Regions from separate parts of the Burkholderia pulmonis genome, predicted to be linked through region 3. Evidence: riboswitches for the same ligand, from Rfam matches in the RefSeq annotation. Region 3 holds a riboswitch; each other region holds the start of a gene.
The links. A riboswitch is a leader RNA that binds a small molecule or an ion and turns the genes downstream of it on or off. The one in region 3 is predicted to bind cobalamin.

Region 1 (4,168 bases), 980 kb from region 3:
AGGAACGTGACGTTCGCGAGCCGCACGCTCGGGAATCCGGCCGGCAGATGCGGCACGACGCTCGCGAGCAGCGACAGCGTCGTGTCGGCCGAACTCAGGATCACGATGTCGGCCGGCTGCTGGTCGATCCGGACGACGCCCTGCGTATCGTCGACGAAGCCGCCCGGCGTGGTGCGCAGCAGATGCATCGCGCGTTACGCCTGTTGCGGCTCGGCCGCGCACGCGGCGTCGAACGCGCGTTGCAGCGCGGCCGCGTCGAGATCCTCGCCGATCAGCACGAAGCGGCTCGCACGCGTTTCGCCGTCCTGCCAGCGCCGGTCGAAATAGCTGTCGAAGCGGCGGCCGACACCCTGGATCACGAGCCGCATCGGCGCGCCGGGCAGCGCGGCGAAGCCTTTCGCGCGATAGATCGTGTGCGTCTCGACGACGCGCTGCAGCGCGGCGATCGTCGCTTCGCGCGTGCTGGCATCGCCCGACACGACCACCGAGTCGAAATCGTCGTGATGGTGGTCGTGATCGCCGTCATCGGCCGAGCCGTGATGGTCGTGACGCAGGTGGATCGTGTCTTCCGATGCCGATTCGAGGCCGAGCAGCATCGCGAGGTCGAGCTCGCCGCGCGTCGCGCGCACGATCTTCACCTGCGGCGGGATCTCGTCGCGGATCGCGGTTTCGATCTGCGCAAACTCCGCGTCGCCGACGAGATCGGCCTTGTTCACGATCACCAGATCGGCGGACGACAACTGATCGGCGAACAGCTCGTGCAGCGGCGATTCGTGGTCGAGGTTCGGATCGGCGCGGCGCTGCGCGTCGACGGCCTGCGGGTTTTCCGCGAACTGGCCGCTCGCGGCGGCCGGCCCGTCGACGACGGTCACGACCGCGTCGACCGTGAAGCTGTTGCGGATCGTCGGCCAGTTGAACGCCTGCACGAGCGGCTTCGGCAGCGCGAGGCCCGACGTCTCGATCAGCACGTGGTCGATGTCCGCGCGGCGCTCGACGAGCGCTTCCATCACCGGATAGAACTCCTCCTGCACGGTGCAGCACAGGCAGCCGTTCGCGAGTTCGTACAACTGGCCCGATGCTTCGCCCTGCGCGCCGTCGGCGTCCTCGCAGCCGATGCCGCAGCCCTTGAGGATTTCGCCATCGATGCCGAGTTCGCCGAATTCGTTGACGATCACCGCGATGCGGCGGCCTTCGGCGTGCTGCAGGATGTGGCGCATCAGCGTCGTCTTGCCGCTGCCGAGAAAGCCCGTGACGATCGTGACGGGAAGCTTGCGTAGGGTCATGGTAGGTCCGGTGTCGAAGAGGGAATCAGGACGGGATCGTCGCGTCGGTGGCGGCGTGGCAATGCATCGGGTGACGCGCAGGAAGATCGCCACGCAATCCGGACGGACAGCCGCACGACGGGCGGAACAACGGATCGGACATGGTGCTTCCTTGCGAACGGTCGACATCATGAATGCCAACACGGCTGCCGCCGGCCCTGCCCGCACCGCCTGCCGTTCGCCGGGCCGGCCCGGCGCATGCGCGCGGGGGCAGATCGGCGGAGGAAGCGTCGAACACCGGGCGTCGGGCCTGCTGCGGCCGTGGACGATGCGCCGCCTCCCCGCGGCGCTGAACCCCAACGTTTAGGCCGGTATCCGGGCTGACGAACACGCCGCTTCGCCTTCCCGGATGCGCGCGGCATCCAGTGGCGGTCGTCCGCATGCGTGCGGCATGCGGCGAAGCGGCGCTGCATCGCACTGTGCGCGATGCGTTCGCTTACCGTTGCGGGGGCAGCACAGGTTGGCTCGACTGCGGCGCAGGCAGGCTCCCTGTTTCCCGTTTAACTGCGCGCGCCGGAGCGGCGCGCGCGAGCACCAAAACGCGTGCGAGTGTAGGCGGCGGTGCGGGGAGCGTCAAGGCGGAACGGGCCGTCGGGCCGCATTCTGCACCGCTGCCGGGCCACGCCGGAGGCCGTGCGCGGCGGTTCGCACGGGCAAACCGCTGTGCTATCGTATGTGCCGCGTTCGGTGCTCGCATGCGCATTCCGTGCATGCAGTTAAACGGGAAACAGGAGGCGGACGACCGCCCGGCCTGTGCTGTCCCCGCAACGGTACGCCGCCCGCGCAACGCGCTTCCCCGCGCCTGCGCCCAGGTCGCCCGCGATGCCACTGCCCGTCAGCCGGGCGGGAAGGCTGCGGCCTGGCAAGCGGCCAGCCCGGATACCGGCCGACGCAAGGGGCGAGCCCGACGCTCGCCGAACGCCCGATCCGCGGGGGACGGATGGGGTGCGCATTCCGCCCGCGTTCGCGCGGGCTTCGCCCGATCCGTCATGTACTGCCTGCCCGCCGGCCGCCGCTGTGCCGCCCGCCTTCCCCTTTCCACTGTTTCGACGCGGTGCGAACCGTGCCGCGCGCAATGAGCCGCGCGTGGCTCATCGGCGCCGGCCCCGGCGACGCCGACCTGCTGACGCTCAGGGCCGTGCGTGCGATCGGCGCGGCGGACGTGCTGCTCGTCGACGATCTCGTGAACCCCGACGTGCTGCACCATGCGCGCGCCGACGCGCAGATCGAGCACGTCGGCAAGCGCGGCGGCCACGCGTCGACGCCGCAGGAGGCGATCGTCGCCGCGATGTTCGCGCACTTGCGTGCGGGCCGCAGCGTCGCACGGCTCAAGGGCGGCGATCCGTTCGTGTTCGGCCGCGGCGGCGAGGAACTGGCCGCACTCGGCGCAGCAGGTTTTCCGGTCGAGATCGTAAACGGCATCACCGCGGGCATCGCCGCGCCGGCCGCGCTCGGCATCCCGGTCACGCAGCGCGGCGACGCGCAGGGCGTGATCTTCGTCACGGGCCACGGCGCCGGTGTCGACGAGCCCGACTGGCGCGCACTCGCGGCGACGCGCATGACGATCGTGATCTACATGGGCATCCGCCGGCTCGATACGATCGTCGCCGCACTGCGTGATGGCGGCCTGCCGGGCGATACGCCGTGCGCGGCGATCGAGAATGCGACGCGTCCCGAACAGCGGCACGTGCTTGCGACGCTCGATACCGTCGTCGAACGCGTCGGTGCGACCGGCATCGGTTCGCCGGCGATCGTCGTGATCGGCCGCGTCGCGGCGCTCGCCGACGATCCGGCCGTGCGTGCCGCGCTCGGCGGCCGCGCATGATGCGCGTCGCGCTCGGTGTCGGCTTCCGCGCAGGCGTCACGGCTGCGCAACTCGATGCCGCGATCCGCGCGGCGCTGCAGTGCTACCCGGCTGCCGAACCGGCGCTCGTCGCCACGCTCGCCGACAAGGCATCCGCCCGGGCACTGCGCACGCTGTGCGCGCGACGCGGCTGGCCGCTCGTTGCGTTCGACGCGGCACAGCTCGCGAGCCGCCCGGATCTGGCCGCGAGCGGCCCGTCGGACGCGGCGCTTTCCCGCTTCGGCGTCGCGGGCGTGGCCGAGCCCTGTGCGCAGCTCGCTGCGCCGCACGGCCGGCTGCTGGGCCCCAAATCCATCCGGGACGGCGTGACGGTCGCGCTCGCCGGCCCGCTCTGAACCCTTTGTTTCGCTTTCGACAGGACGATTTCCGATGAAGACCGATGCCGAATCCCATCAACGGATGACCGAACGCCGCCGCGCCGGCCACGAGAAGAAGCAGGCCGCCGCCACCCAGGAAAAGGGCCTGCTGATCGTCAATACCGGCAACGGCAAGGGCAAGAGCACGGCTGCGTTCGGCATGGCCGTGCGCGTGCTCGGCCACGGCATGCGGCTCGGCGTCGTGCAGTTCATCAAGGGCGCGTTGCACACGTCCGAGCGCGACTTCCTCGGCGCGGTTGCGGAATGCGATTTCGTGACGATGGGCGACGGCTATACGTGGAATACGCAGAACCGCGACGCCGACATCGCGACCGCGCGCAAGGGCTGGGACGAGGCGCGCCGGATGATCGAAAGCGGCGATTACCGGATGGTGATCCTCGACGAGCTGAATACCGTGCTGAAGTACGAATACCTGCCGCTCGACGAAGTGCTCGCGACGCTCACCGCGCGGCCGGATTCGGTGCACGTCGTCGTGACCGGGCGGCACGCGCCCGACGCACTGATCGATGCGGCCGACCTCGTCACCGAAATGCGGCTCGTCAAGCATCCGTACAAGGAGCAAGGCGTGAAGGCGCAGCGCGGCGTGGAGTTCTGAGCATGCCGGC
Region 2 (4,168 bases), on a different replicon from region 3:
GGTGTTCCGGATCGTCAGAACGTGTAGCTGACCTTGCCGAACGCGGTGCGACCGAGCGTGTTGTAGCCGTACGCGGTCATGTACTGGCGATCGAACAGGTTCGACAGCGTGGCCGATACCGTCAGGTGCGAATTGATCCGGTATGACGCGCGCAGGTTCACGGTCAGGTACGACGGCAGGTACGTCGTGTTGGCCGGATCGTCGAACGTCGTGCCGCCGTAGTTCAGCGACGCGCCCGTGCTCAGCGCGTGCAGGTGCAGCTCGTCCCACGTGTGGTCGACGTTCAGGCTGACCGTCTGGCGCGGCCGGCGGTTGAGCCAGCTGTCGTTGGTCTCGTCCTGCGGATCGAGGAGGCCGATCGCGACGCTGACCGGCGTGTACTGGCCGATCGTCCCCTTGTACGACAGGTCGACGCCGCGAATATGCGCACGGCCGATGTTCATCGGCGAGAACGTTGCCGGGTTGTACGCGATCAGGTTGGAGACGCGCGTGTCGTAGATCGCGGCCGTGAACGTGCCGTACGACGTGTTCGCATCGAGCGCGGCCTCGACCGTGTTGCTGCGTTCCGGGCTGAGGTTCGGGTTGCCGTAGCCGGGGTAGTACAGGTCGTTGAAGGTCGGCAACCGGAACGCATTGCCGTACGACACGCGCGCCGTGTAGACCGGCGTGATCGCCCACGACAGCGCCGCGTTGCCGGTATTCACCGACTGTCCGGCGATGATTTCGTGACGGCCCGCGAGGAACATCGTCACGCTGCCGAGCGTGGCCGACTGATGCAGCGAGAACGCGGAATCGTTGCGCGTCGGCACGCCGCTCGGAATGTCGACCGGCAGGAAGGCCTGTTCGCGCGTGAAGTCGTACGCGAGCTTCGTTTCGCCGGACAGCGGCAGGCCGAACAGGTGGAACCCGTGTTCCTGGTGCGTCAGCGACGTCGACGTCGTGATGCGCTGCGAGTTGATCTGGTCGGTCGGGATGGTCGGATTGCTCGCATACAGGAACGCCCGATCGTTCGCATAACCGAACGACTGGTCGAACTGCGTATCCGGCGTGATGTCGAGATGGAACGCGATGCCGGTCGTCAACTGGTGATCGAGTTGACGATCCGCGCCGCCGAGGTTGTCGTAGGACAGGTCGGAGCGGTGATACAGCGCGAACGTCGAGACCGACCAGTTGTCGCGTGCGTAGCCGAGGCGCGCATCGAGATCCTGCGCGTGATACGGATTGCGGCCGTCTTCATGGCCGTACGCGTACGGTCGCGTCGCATCGATGCCGGCCGTGTTGTACGAGTGCAGGCCGAGCGAGTAGGTGAGGCCGCCGAGCGCCGCTAGCGGGCCGGTCGACGGCACGGTGCCCGACGTGCGCAGTTGCGTGTCGAACGTCTTGTTCGAGCCGCCGCCGAACGACACGGTGGTCTGGTTCGGCTGGCTGGAGGCGCGGCGCGTGAAGAGCTGCACGACGCCGCCCATCGCATTCGCGCCGAACGATGCGGCGGCTGGCCCGGAGATCACTTCGACGCGTTCGAACGCCTCGGTCGGCAGGTCGGCCCACGGCGCGATGCCGGTGGTCGACGAGCCGATCCGGATGCCGTCGATGAACACGGCGACCTGGCTGGCCGACGAGCCGCGAATGCTGACCGACGCGGACGTGCCGGGGCCGCCGTTCTGCGAGATGGTCACGCCGGGCAGCGTCGCGAGCGCCTGCGTGATGCTCGGGTCGCTCGGCGACAGCCGGTCGAGGTCGGTTCGGGTGAGGACCTGGGTCGTCGCATAGCGACCGTCGAACGATTCGGGCAGCCGACGCGTGTCGGTCACGGTGATCGTCGGCAGGTCGGCGCCGTCGGTTGCCTGCGACGGCGGTGCAGGCGCGGCGTCGCCGGCGGCGTGGGCGAGGGGCGCGAAAAGTGCGGTCGCGGCGGACGTGGCAAGGAGGTGTCGAATCTTCATGAGGCTGTCGTTGTTATCGGTCTGCGCGTGCGGCAATCGTGAGCAGGCAGTGCCGGTATCGTCATCGGTGGTCTATCGTGCGGCCGGGCCCGGCGGGCAGTCGCCGCGGGCGTCGCTGCGGCGCATGCCGGCAGACGCGATCGGTTCGGCGTGGCATGGGCGCGCGGGCGGGCCGTGCATGCCGGCGGCGTGCCGGCGCAACTCTTCCGGTGCGGAAGCGGATTCGGTAACGATGAACATCGGGCGGATCCTGAGGTCGGGCCGTCCATGCAACGGGCGACCGCCAACGGCGGTGCCGGGCGCATCGGGACACCCCGCCCGGTGCGGCTGCTTGGACCTCGGGTCGATGGCAGGTCTCCTGGCTCGCGGGTCGCCATCCGTGCGGGCCTTCCCGGTTTCCCAGTGGCATGCAGTGGCACGGATTCGCCGCTCACAGTTGCGGGGGCAGCCGCAGATTCGAGGCGTTGCCTCTCCTGCGTTCCCTTTTGATCCCGTCTCCGGGAACCATCAGCGCGCAAGGGTAATGGCGTGCGCTCGGGCGCGTCAATCGCCCGGTTGCGCGAGGATGCGAAAAAACGTCATTGGCGGGCAATCGCTTTCGAAATTCTGTCTTTTATGCGCCCGGGCCGCATTTCACGTCTGACGAAACCGGCTGGCCGGATGTCGCGCCAGTGCGCCGGAACCGGCTCGGCGCGATGCCCGTCCAGCGCACGAACGCGCGCCGGAATGCCTCTTCGCCGCCGAAGCCGAGATACGCGGCCACGCGTGTAATCGGCCAGTCCGTCTCGTGCAGGCAGTGTCGCGCCGAGTCGGCCAGGCACTGCTCGCGCAGCACGTGATAGCCGCTGCCTTCCGCCGCCAGCCGCCGCCGCAGCGTCGCCTCGCTGACGCCGAGCCACGCGGCCAGCTCCGCGAGTGCCGGCAGCGCCTGTTCGCGCGCAAGCGCCGCATCGAGAAAGCCGCGCACCTGCTGCGCCCAGGACACGACGGCCGGCGCCGCATCGATCAGACGAAACGGGAAATCGACGAGGAATGCGTCGAGTTCGCCCGGCTGGCGGATCACGCGGCAATCGAGCAGCGCCGCATCGAACGCGAAGCCGTAGGTCGAGCGGCCGACGTCGACCGGTGCGTTGAACAACCCGAGCAGCGGCATCGCGTCGTCACGGCGTGGATGGCCGAGCCACACGTCGGTCGGCCGCAGCGGCTGCCCGATCAGCCAGCCGAACAGCTGCAGATAGCAGAACAGCCCGGTCAGGTCGACGAGGCACGCAGCCGGGCTGCGCGTGCGGCGCAGCGAATCCATCCGGAACGTCGCGCGTCCTTCGCGCACCGCGAGCGACAGCCCGCCGGCGCGCGGCGTCAGCATCTCGCAGAAGTCGCGCGCGCAGCGGATCGCGTCGGCGAGCGTCGCGCAGCTCAGCAGGCAGCGGCACATCAGGTCGACTTCCTGCTTGCGCATCGGCGGATGGCCGTTGCCGCGCGCGACCTGCGCCTCGAGCCGCTCGATCGCGTCGCGGTACAGCGCGACGAAGCCGCCCGGCGCCGTCTCCGCTTGCGGTGGTTGTGCCGCGCGCTCGGCCGGCGGCGCGCCGCTGCGCGTGAGTTCGCTCAGCAGGCGTGCGCCGAGACCCGGCAGCACGCGTCCGCTCGCCGGCAATACACGCTGTTTCATGAGTCTCCCGATCTGATCGCTGCGACAGGGGCCGGTGAGCGGGCCGGTAGGGGTTCGTGAGCCGCGTCCACGCAAGAATGCTATCCACGCCGGCCGCCTTCGGCCTCGCCGGAACGGCGTAGGCCGGCCACCCATCCCGACCCGAACGACCACGGACGACACGCGAATGATCCAGATCGTAGACGAAATCACGCTCGCGCCCGAGCGCATTCCCGACGTGCTCGCGCTGCTGCGCGACCGCTACCTGCCGGGCCATGCGGCGCGCGGATTGACGGCGGCCGGCCGCCGGGTGTCGCCGCCCGTCGCGGTGCCGGGGCAGCCCAGCACGCTGTGGCTGACGTGGCAGGTCGACGATGCGCATGCCTATTACCGGATGCGCGCGTTGACCGACGGCGACGTGGTTGCGTTCTGGATGGCGGTCGACGGGCTCTGCGACGCGCGCCGCCGCCATGTGATGGCGGACGCCGATGCGCCGCTGCCCGCACTGACGGAGGTCGACCATGCGGCATGACACGGCCCAGGTATTCGCGTCGGCGGATCGCGACGCAGAGGC
Region 3 (4,168 bases):
CGGAGATCTTCCCGTCGCGATCGGTGCTCGGATACACGGAGAACGCGCCCGTGTGTGCGGTGACGCCCGATACGCCCTTCGCCTGCGACAGGGCCGCGTCGGCGCGCTGGTTCAATTGCGCCGTCAGGCTGCCCGGATCCTTGGCCTGCTGCTCGTAGAACAGCGTGATGTGGATGATGTCCTGCGGCACGTCTGCACTGGCCTGCGACGAAAGCGACAGCACGCCGGCCGGCTCCGGAAAATGCGGATTCGCCGTCTGTGCGTGCGCGGCGGGCGACGCGAGCGTCAGCGCGACGGGAACGGCGGCGGCGAGGGCGAGCGACAGCGCGAGTGCGGATTTCTTGGTCATTGTTGGACTCCTTGTGCGAGGGCGTGCACGCGGATCACGCGTGCACGACGCGGGCGTACCGCGCGACAAAAAAACGACAGCCGGCCCGATCGGCCGACAGCGGTTGCTTAGGCTGCGCGAAAGTGCCGCGAGTTCCGTCGCGGCGGTACAGGCTGACCAGATTTGACCTTTGGCGCACGCCTACTTCATCAGCTTTTCGGTGATGAACCGCCATTCGGCGCGTGTGACGGGCGTGATCGACAGCCGGTTGCCGCGCGCGAGCACGCGCATGTCGGCGAGTTCGTCGTGGTCGCGCAGCGCGGCGAGCGGCACGAGCGGCGACTTCTTCACGTAACGCACGTCGACGAGCAGCCAGCGCGGCGCTTCCTGCGTCGATTTCGGGTCGTAATAGGGGCTTTTCGGATCGAACTGCGTGGGATCGGGGTAGGGCGTCGACGACACTTCGGCGAGGCCCGCGATGCCCGGCTCGGGGCAGCTCGAGTGATAGAACAGCACGCCGTCGCCGATCTTCATCGTGTCGCGCATGAAATTGCGCGCCTGATAGTTGCGCACGCCGGTCCACGGCAGCGAGCGCTGCGGGGCGTTGGCGAGATCGTCGATGCTTGCTTCGTCCGGTTCGGACTTCATCAGCCAGTATTGCATGGATCGTGATCGACGCAGAAAGAGGCTGCTACAAAAGAAAACGGCATCGGGATTCGCCCGATGCCGTTGGATAGGCCCCCGCCTTGGCCGCTAGGCCGGCATCCTGAACCTGGGGTTCAGAATTGGTCGCAGTTAGCAGCACTTCGGGTACATCAGACAGAGTGACGCGCGCGCCCGTGCTACAAATTTCCGCAACCGTGCACATGGCATTGGTTCAAGGAATATATGACCTTGGCGAACCAGGCAGGGAAGCTGACTGAACTGTGATTCTTCGATGCGCCAATTTGACCACCGTTGATCGCCGAGATCAAGGGGAATCGACGCATCGATTAAAACGTTACTGCGTCTCGTGCTGTGCGAGCACCGCGCCGAGCTGTTCGTTCATCTGATGCATTGTACGACGGATTTCCTCCGCCGGAAATGCTTCACCGTGTCGCACGCTCGTTTGCAGCCGCAGCAATTCCGATGCGAGCGACAGCGCCGCCATCACCGCAATGCGATCGGTGCCGCGCACCGAGCTGTTCGAGCGGATTTTCGACATTTCGGCGTCGACGCGCGCGACTGCCTCGAGCAGCGCCGCTTCGGTCTCGGCCGAACAGGCGAGCCGATAGGGCTGACCGAGGATCGAGACTTCGATCTGCTTGGTGCTCATGCATGTTCTCCGTGGCTGGCCGCGTCATCGCCATCCGCACGCGCCTGCGCATCCAGCAGGTCGAGCTGGTTGTCGGCTTGCTCCGCGCTTTTCGAGCGCGGCAGCTTTTCGAGAATCGCGTTCAGTTTCACCTGAGCGTCGTCGATCTTTGCCGACAGCGTGTCACGCTCGGCCGCGAGCGCATTGCGTTCGTCGCGCAGTTCCGCGAGTTCCGCGCGGACCGTGTCCGCTTCCGCGCGCAATTGCGCGACCTGCTCCTCGAGCGCGAGCCGTTCCGAGTGATAGCGCTTGTTCAGCGAAATCAGACGGCCAATATTTTGAGATAAGGTTTCGAGTTCGTTGAGCATTTGCTGCGTCCTCTAAAGACCCAGCATTTTAGCGCGGAATAACGCGCAAACCGACATCTGTAACGTTTCCAGTCGTAACTGCCCTGCTTCTTGCCGTGAATCGGTGCTTCATGCGCGGGTTCGGGCGCTTCCTTGACGCTTGTGCGACCGGCTCCTAAACTGGCGCCGCCTCGGTGCTCGCGCGTGGCACGCGCGGTTAAACGGGAAGCAGGGCGCACGCTCCGGGAGCGTGTCAACCTGCGCTGCCCCCGCAACGGTAAGCGGCCGCGTTCGTTGACGCAGGCCGGCTCGGGCGCGTTTTGCGTGCAGCTGTCGCACGCGGGCGCGGGCCACTGCGCGTGAAACGCGCGGGAAGGCGAGCCGGACCGCCGCCAGCCCGGATACCGGCCGAGACGGGAAGCCCGCACGGGCTTCGTGACGCGCGGCCTGCGGGGAAGCGGGGCGCGCAATGCTTGACGGAATGTTCTTCGATGCCGACCCCAATCATCCGCCAGGCGCCGATGTCGCGCCCGGCCGGCTACCGCCAGCGGACGCGCCGCGCGTCATGCGCACGGCTGCGCGCGGCATGAGCGCCGCACGCGCCACCGCGATCTGGGCCGCGCTGGCTACCGTCGTCGCGTTGCTGTTCGTCGCGTCGCTGTCGATCGGCAGCGTGCCGATGTCGCCGTGGCAGGCGCTCGCGTCGCTCGTGCCGCATGGCGGCGATGCGCTGTTCGCCGATATCGTCCGGACGCTGCGCCTGCCGCGCGCGCTCGCGGGTTTCGCGTGCGGCGCGCTGCTCGCGCTGGCCGGTGCGCTGCTACAGGTGCTGCTGCGCAATCCGCTCGCGGAGCCGTACGTGCTCGGCGTGTCCGGCGGTGCAGCCGGCTTCGCGTTCGTGGCGATGATCGCGGGCGGTGCGTGGTGGCTCGTCGACGCGTCGGCGTTCGCCGGTTCGCTCGTCTCGGTCGCGCTCGTGCTCGGTCTTGCACGCCGCGAGCTGTGGCGCGGCGATTCGCGCGATGCGTCGCCGCGGCTGCTGCTCACGGGCGTCGTGATCGCGGCGGGGTGGGGCGCACTCGTCACGCTGCTGTTGTCGCTCGCGCCCGATGCGCGGTTGCGCGGCATCATCTTCTGGCTGACGGGCGACCTGAACGGCGTGACGGCGCCGTGGTTCGCGTGGGGCGCGCTGTTGCTGGCCGCATGCGTCGCGCTGCCGGCCGCGCCGCAGCTGAACGTGCTGTTGCGCGGCGACGCGACCGCGCTCGCGCTCGGCGTGCCGGTCGCGCGCCTGCGCGTGCGGATCTATCTCGTCGCGTCGCTGGCCGCGGCGGCCGCAGTGACGACCGCCGGCACGATCGGTTTCGTCGGCCTCGTCGTGCCGCATGCGCTGCGGCTTGCGTTCGGCAACGACCAGCGGATGTTGTTGCCGGCCGCGATGCTCGCGGGCGGCGGTGGCGTGATGGCGGCCGACCTGCTCGCCCGTACCGCGATCGCGCCCGCGCAATTGCCGGTCGGCGTGATGACCGCGTTGATCGGCGTACCGGTGTTCCTGTGGATGTTGCTGAGGAGGCCGATGCGATGACGGACAACGCGTTGCATGCCGCTGCCGGCGACATGCGTTACATGGCTGCCGCTCTGACGCTGAAGGCCGGCGCACGCACGCTGCTCGACCGCTTCACGCAGGCGTTCCGCCCCGGCGAGATCTGGTGTGTCGCGGGGCCGAACGGCGCGGGCAAGACGACATTGCTCGCGACGCTCGCGGGGCTGCAGCCGCCGGCCGGCGGACAGGTCGAGATCGACGGCCGGCCGCTAGCCGCATGGCGGCCCGAGCAACTCGCGCAGCGTCGCGCACTGATGCCGCAGCAATTGCACGACGCGTTCAGCGCGACCGTGTTTGACACGGTGCTGCTCAACCGCTTTCCGTATCTTGGCGGCTGGGGCTGGGAGCGTGACGGCGACCGTGAGGCCGTGCGCGATGCGCTCGCGACGTTCGATCTGGCCGCGCTCGCGTCGCGCGACGTGCTGTCGCTGTCGGGCGGCGAGCGGCAGCGCGTCGCGCTGGCCGCGACGCTGTGCCAGGATGCGCCGCTGATGCTGCTCGACGAACCGCTCGCGCATCTCGACCTGCATCACCAGATCGATTGCCTGACCGCGCTGGCCGCATGGCTCGACGGGGGCCCGCGCACGGTGCTGTTC
Region 4 (4,168 bases), 960 kb from region 3:
GCGTTGACCGCGGCGGCAGCCATCGCGCTGCCGCCGCGCCGGCCGAGCAGCGCGACGTACGGCACGCCGCGGCTGTCGGCGTCGAGCATCGCCTTCGATTCGGCCGCGCCGATGAAGCCGACCGGGAAACCGAGGATCAGGGCGGGACGCGGCGCGCCGGCGTCGATCATGTCGAGCAGGTGGAACAGCGCGGTCGGCGCATTGCCGATCACGACGACGCTGCCCGCGAGATGCGGACGCCACAGTTCGAGCGCGGCGGCCGAACGCGTGTTGCCGAGGTGTCGTGCGAGATCGGGCACTTCGGGCTCGCCGAGCGTGCAGATCACGCGGTTGGCCGCAGGCAGCCGCGCGCGCGTGATGCCTTCGGCGACCATCCGCGCATCGCACAGGATCGGTGCGCCGGCCGCGAGTGCCGTGCGGCCCGCCGTGCCGGCGCCGGCCGAGAAGCGCAGGTCGTACACGACGTCGATCATCCCGCACGCATGGATCACGCGCACCGCGAGTTTCTCGAGGTCGGGCGGAACCTGCGACAGGTCGGCCTCGGCGCGGATCGTCGCGAACGACTGGCGGTAGATTTCCTGCCCGTCGCGAATGTAGTCAAGCATCGGTGGTGTCCTGGCTGTGCCGTGCACCCGTCAAACGGGCCGCGGCCTGGTCAATCGTCAGATGGCGCGCGAGCGGGGCGCCGAGGCCCGCGGCCGCGTCGCGCCGGTAAAGGTCGTAATGCGCGGGCGCCACCGCGACGAGCGTGTGCGTCGCGGGGTGTGGCAGCGCGCAATGGCGTTCGCACCCGGTCAGGTGCACATCGACCGGCTGGCCGATGCGCTTGGCGAGCATAAGCGCGTCGTGCTTCGTATCGGCGCGCGCTTTCGCGCAGCCGGTGCTGCCGGCGCACGCGACGAGCATCGCGAGCGGGTCCGACGACGTGCAGACGAGGCCGAGTGACGCGAGTGCGTCGAGCGTCGCCGGTACGCGCGCATGCAGCACGCCGTGGAGAAACACGCCTTGCCACGGCGTCATCGACAGCGTGCCGTCGCCGTCGGTGTCGGCCAGCGCGGCAAGCCGTTCCAGTTGCATAGCGTCGAGCCGCCCGAGCACGAATTGCGCGCCGACGCTGCAGCGCGCCGCATCGAGCGACGCCCGCGCGCCGAAACGCAGTGCCGGGTCGGTGCGCACGCGTCGCCAGCCGGCGAGCGCGGGATCGGCCGTGAGAGGAAAGGGCAGGTAGTGCTGCGCGCGGTCGAGCAACGTGCGCTCGTCGCACGTCGCCAGCAACGCGCGCATCCGCGTGACATCGGCCGGCGCGAGATCGAGGAACGCGAGCAGCAATGCGCGGACCAGCGCGACACACGCTTCGGGCGACACGTCGACGGAAGCCGGCCGATCGCCGTGCGAGACCGGCGGGCAACCGGCCAGCCCGGCCGCGATGCGTACGACGCCGTCGTCGCGACGCCGCGCGGCCAGCCAGATGTCGTGCGGATGATCGAGCGCCGCGAGCGCTTCACCGCCGTCGAGCTGGATCGAGAATTTCGGCGACAGCTCGCCGCGGCGCGGCTCGCGCGCCAGCATGTCGAGCAGCGGCGCGGCCAGCGCGCGGCTGTCGACGAGGGCGGCGGGATCGTGCCCGGCGAGCGGGCTGAGCATGAGATTGCGGACGTCGTCGCTCGCGGCAAGCGCGGCCACGTCGGTGGTGGCGTCGACATGCGGGCCGAGCCCCGCGTCGAGCAACGCCTGCGTCAGCGCGTCGGTCGCGCCGTCGCGAATGCCGCGCAGCTGGAGATTCGCGCGATTGGTCGCGTCGATCGCGCCGGAGCCGCACGCATGCGCGGCCGCGGCGATCGCGCGTGCCTGCCGCGCGTCGAGCCTGCCGCCCGGCAGCTTGATCCGGCACAGCCCGCCGTCGGCAGCCGCGACCACGCGCACGAGCCCCGGGCAGGCCGACGGGCGCACGACGGGCGAGGCAGGAATCGAATCGGGGGCGGAACTCAACGGGATACCGGGACAGTGTCGCGCAGCGGCCAACGCATCGGTACACCCCGCCCGACGCCGACTGGCACGCACGCACTTTCAGGCCGGCAGGTCTCCTGGCTGACAGGTCGGCACCGGCTCCCGGCCTTCCCGGTGAAACCAGTGGCATGAGGGGGAGCTCGGCTCGCTGTCTACAGTTGCGGGGGCAGCCACAGCGGCGCGCGGCGCGCCCTGTGTTCCCTCTTCGGCCCCGAAGGGCACCGGCGAACGAACGGCCGTAGGATACCCGATTTCGGCCCCGGGCCGGCATCGGCGATTTGCGCTGCAACCGTGTCGCAGCATGGCTGTGGCGGCCTGCGCACGGCCGCGCGAATGGTACGATTGGCGGCTCGGCATTCGATCGGCGACAGGCCGGCAACCTCGATGATGAAACTCGGCAGGACGGAGCTGTTCGGCATGGGGATTGCACTGGCCTTGCTGGCCATCCCCGCATGGATGCTGCTGTCCAGCGTGCTGATTCCGTTTGCGTCGTCTGCGGAGTGGCCCAAGAATGTCGGGCTTGCCGGCCTCGGCGTGCCGATCGTGGCAGGCGGAACCTGGCTGTTCAGGCGGGGCGGCATGCGGCCGCTCGTGTGGCTGCTGCTCGGCTGGCTGCTGGTCGCATCGATTGCCGGCATGTATCTGACCTTGCTGAACGCTCTCGGCGGCATGCCGCGCGGCTGACATCGCTGCGGCCGTCCGCGTCCGGACAGGCAGTGTCGACGGCATTCAACGTATCAGCGCGCGGCGGCACGACGCCCGCGCATCGCAACACATGGCAGGGAATCGAACGATGGGGAAGGGTGCATGACGGCGTGGCTGACGGTAGTGGGTATCGGCGACGACGGTTACGCGGGGCTCGGACGCAGCGCGCGGCGCGCGCTGCTCGACGCGACGCTCGTGGTCGGCGCGAAACGGCATCTCGACATGCTGCCCGCACGGCTGCGTGCCGCGCGCGACGCATGGCCGTCGCCGTTCGACCTCGCGGGCGTGCTCGCGCGCCGCGGCTCGCCCGTGTGCGTGCTCGCCAGCGGCGACCCGATGCTGTTCGGCGTCGGCGCGACGCTCGCGCGCCAGTTGTCCCCCGACGAATGGCGCGTGCTGCCCGCACCGTCGTCGCTGTCGCTTGCGGCCGCGCGCCTCGGCTGGGCGCTGCAGGATGTCGGCGCGGTGTCGCTCGTCGGGCGTCCGCTCGCGACGCTCGCACGCCACCTGTTGCCGGGCCGGCGCCTGTTCGTGCTGAGCGCCGACGGCCGCACGCCGGCCGCCGTCGCGGCCGAACTCGCTGCCCGCGGCTTCGGGCCGACGCGCATCAGCGTGTTCGAACATCTGGGCGGCCCGCTCGAGCGGCGCATCGACGGCCTCGCACAGGACTGGCACGTCGACGAAACCGCCGCGCTCAATCTCGTCGCGCTCGACTGCCGGGCCGGCCCCGACGCACCGCGCCGCGCGCTCACGCCCGGCCTGCCCGACGATGCGTACCGCCACGACGGGCAGCTCACGAAGCGCGACTTGCGCGCGATGACGCTCGGGCGCCTCGCGCCCGCACCCGGCGAGCTGCTGTGGGACGTCGGCGCCGGCAGCGGCTCGATCGGCATCGAATGGATGCGGGCGCATCCGTCCTGCCAGGCGATCGCGATCGAAGCGCATGCGGAACGGCAGCGCTTCATCGAACACAACCGCGATGCGCTCGGCGTACCGGGCCTGCAACTGGTGGCCGGCCGTGCGCCCGATGCGCTCGCAGGGCTCGCCGCACCGGACGCGATCTTCATCGGCGGCGGGGCGACGGCATCCGGTGTGCTCGACACGTGCTGGGCGTCGCTGAAGCCCGGCGGCCGGCTCGTCGCGAACGCGGTCACGCTGCAAGGCGAAATGGCGCTCGCCGCGTGGCGCGACAGGCATGGCGGCACACTCACGCGCGTATCGCTCGCGCATGCGGAGCCGCTCGGGCGCTTCGACACGTGGCGCCAGCCGCTGCCGGTCACGCTGTACGAGGTGCGCAAGCCCGACGCGGCCGGCCCGGCCGAAACGGCCGGCGAGTCGAACCCGGCGAACCCGACGGACGCGTGATGCGCGACGAAACCCCCGAACAGCCCGCGCCGCTACGCTTCGGCTATACGACCGGCAGCTGCGCGACCGCGACGTCGCTCGCGGCGGCACG

Region 1: another riboswitch for cobalamin. It lies ahead of cobA (uroporphyrinogen-III C-methyltransferase); the one in region 3 lies ahead of AC5LXK_RS13170 (FecCD family ABC transporter permease).
Region 2: another riboswitch for cobalamin. It lies ahead of AC5LXK_RS23485 (TonB-dependent receptor domain-containing protein); the one in region 3 lies ahead of AC5LXK_RS13170 (FecCD family ABC transporter permease).
Region 4: another riboswitch for cobalamin. It lies ahead of cobG (precorrin-3B synthase); the one in region 3 lies ahead of AC5LXK_RS13170 (FecCD family ABC transporter permease).

The regions. Positions count from the first base shown of each region.
Region 1 is NZ_OZ480186.1:1,861,834-1,866,001, reverse strand. It holds gene cobN (cobaltochelatase subunit CobN) at 1-188, opposite strand, end outside; gene cobW (cobalamin biosynthesis protein CobW) at 195-1,283, opposite strand; cobalamin riboswitch at 1,612-1,876, opposite strand; cobalamin riboswitch at 1,990-2,227, shown strand; gene cobA (uroporphyrinogen-III C-methyltransferase) at 2,398-3,147, shown strand; gene AC5LXK_RS08630 (cobalamin biosynthesis protein) at 3,144-3,521, shown strand; gene cobO (cob(I)yrinic acid a,c-diamide adenosyltransferase) at 3,556-4,158, shown strand; gene AC5LXK_RS08620 (cobyrinic acid a,c-diamide synthase CobB) at 4,161-4,168, shown strand, end outside.
Region 2 is NZ_OZ480187.1:1,499,029-1,503,196, forward strand. It holds gene AC5LXK_RS23485 (TonB-dependent receptor domain-containing protein) at 15-1,943, opposite strand; cobalamin riboswitch at 2,275-2,467, opposite strand; gene AC5LXK_RS23490 (AraC family transcriptional regulator) at 2,557-3,615, opposite strand; gene AC5LXK_RS23495 (hypothetical protein) at 3,782-4,126, shown strand; gene AC5LXK_RS23500 (Dabb family protein) at 4,116-4,168, shown strand, end outside.
Region 3 is NZ_OZ480186.1:2,844,022-2,848,189, reverse strand. It holds gene AC5LXK_RS13195 (SIMPL domain-containing protein) at 1-349, opposite strand, end outside; gene AC5LXK_RS13190 (EVE domain-containing protein) at 530-991, opposite strand; RNA gene ssrS (6S RNA) at 1,063-1,244, opposite strand; gene AC5LXK_RS13180 (cell division protein ZapA) at 1,329-1,643, opposite strand; gene AC5LXK_RS13175 (ATPase) at 1,640-1,990, opposite strand; cobalamin riboswitch at 2,145-2,396, shown strand; gene AC5LXK_RS13170 (FecCD family ABC transporter permease) at 2,556-3,554, shown strand; gene AC5LXK_RS13165 (ABC transporter ATP-binding protein) at 3,551-4,168, shown strand, end outside.
Region 4 is NZ_OZ480186.1:1,886,513-1,890,680, forward strand. It holds gene AC5LXK_RS08735 (precorrin-8X methylmutase) at 1-605, opposite strand, end outside; gene cobG (precorrin-3B synthase) at 598-1,950, opposite strand; cobalamin riboswitch at 2,058-2,248, opposite strand; gene AC5LXK_RS08745 (hypothetical protein) at 2,392-2,691, shown strand; gene cbiE (precorrin-6y C5,15-methyltransferase (decarboxylating) subunit CbiE) at 2,815-4,077, shown strand; gene AC5LXK_RS08755 (cobalt-precorrin-5B (C(1))-methyltransferase) at 4,077-4,168, shown strand, end outside.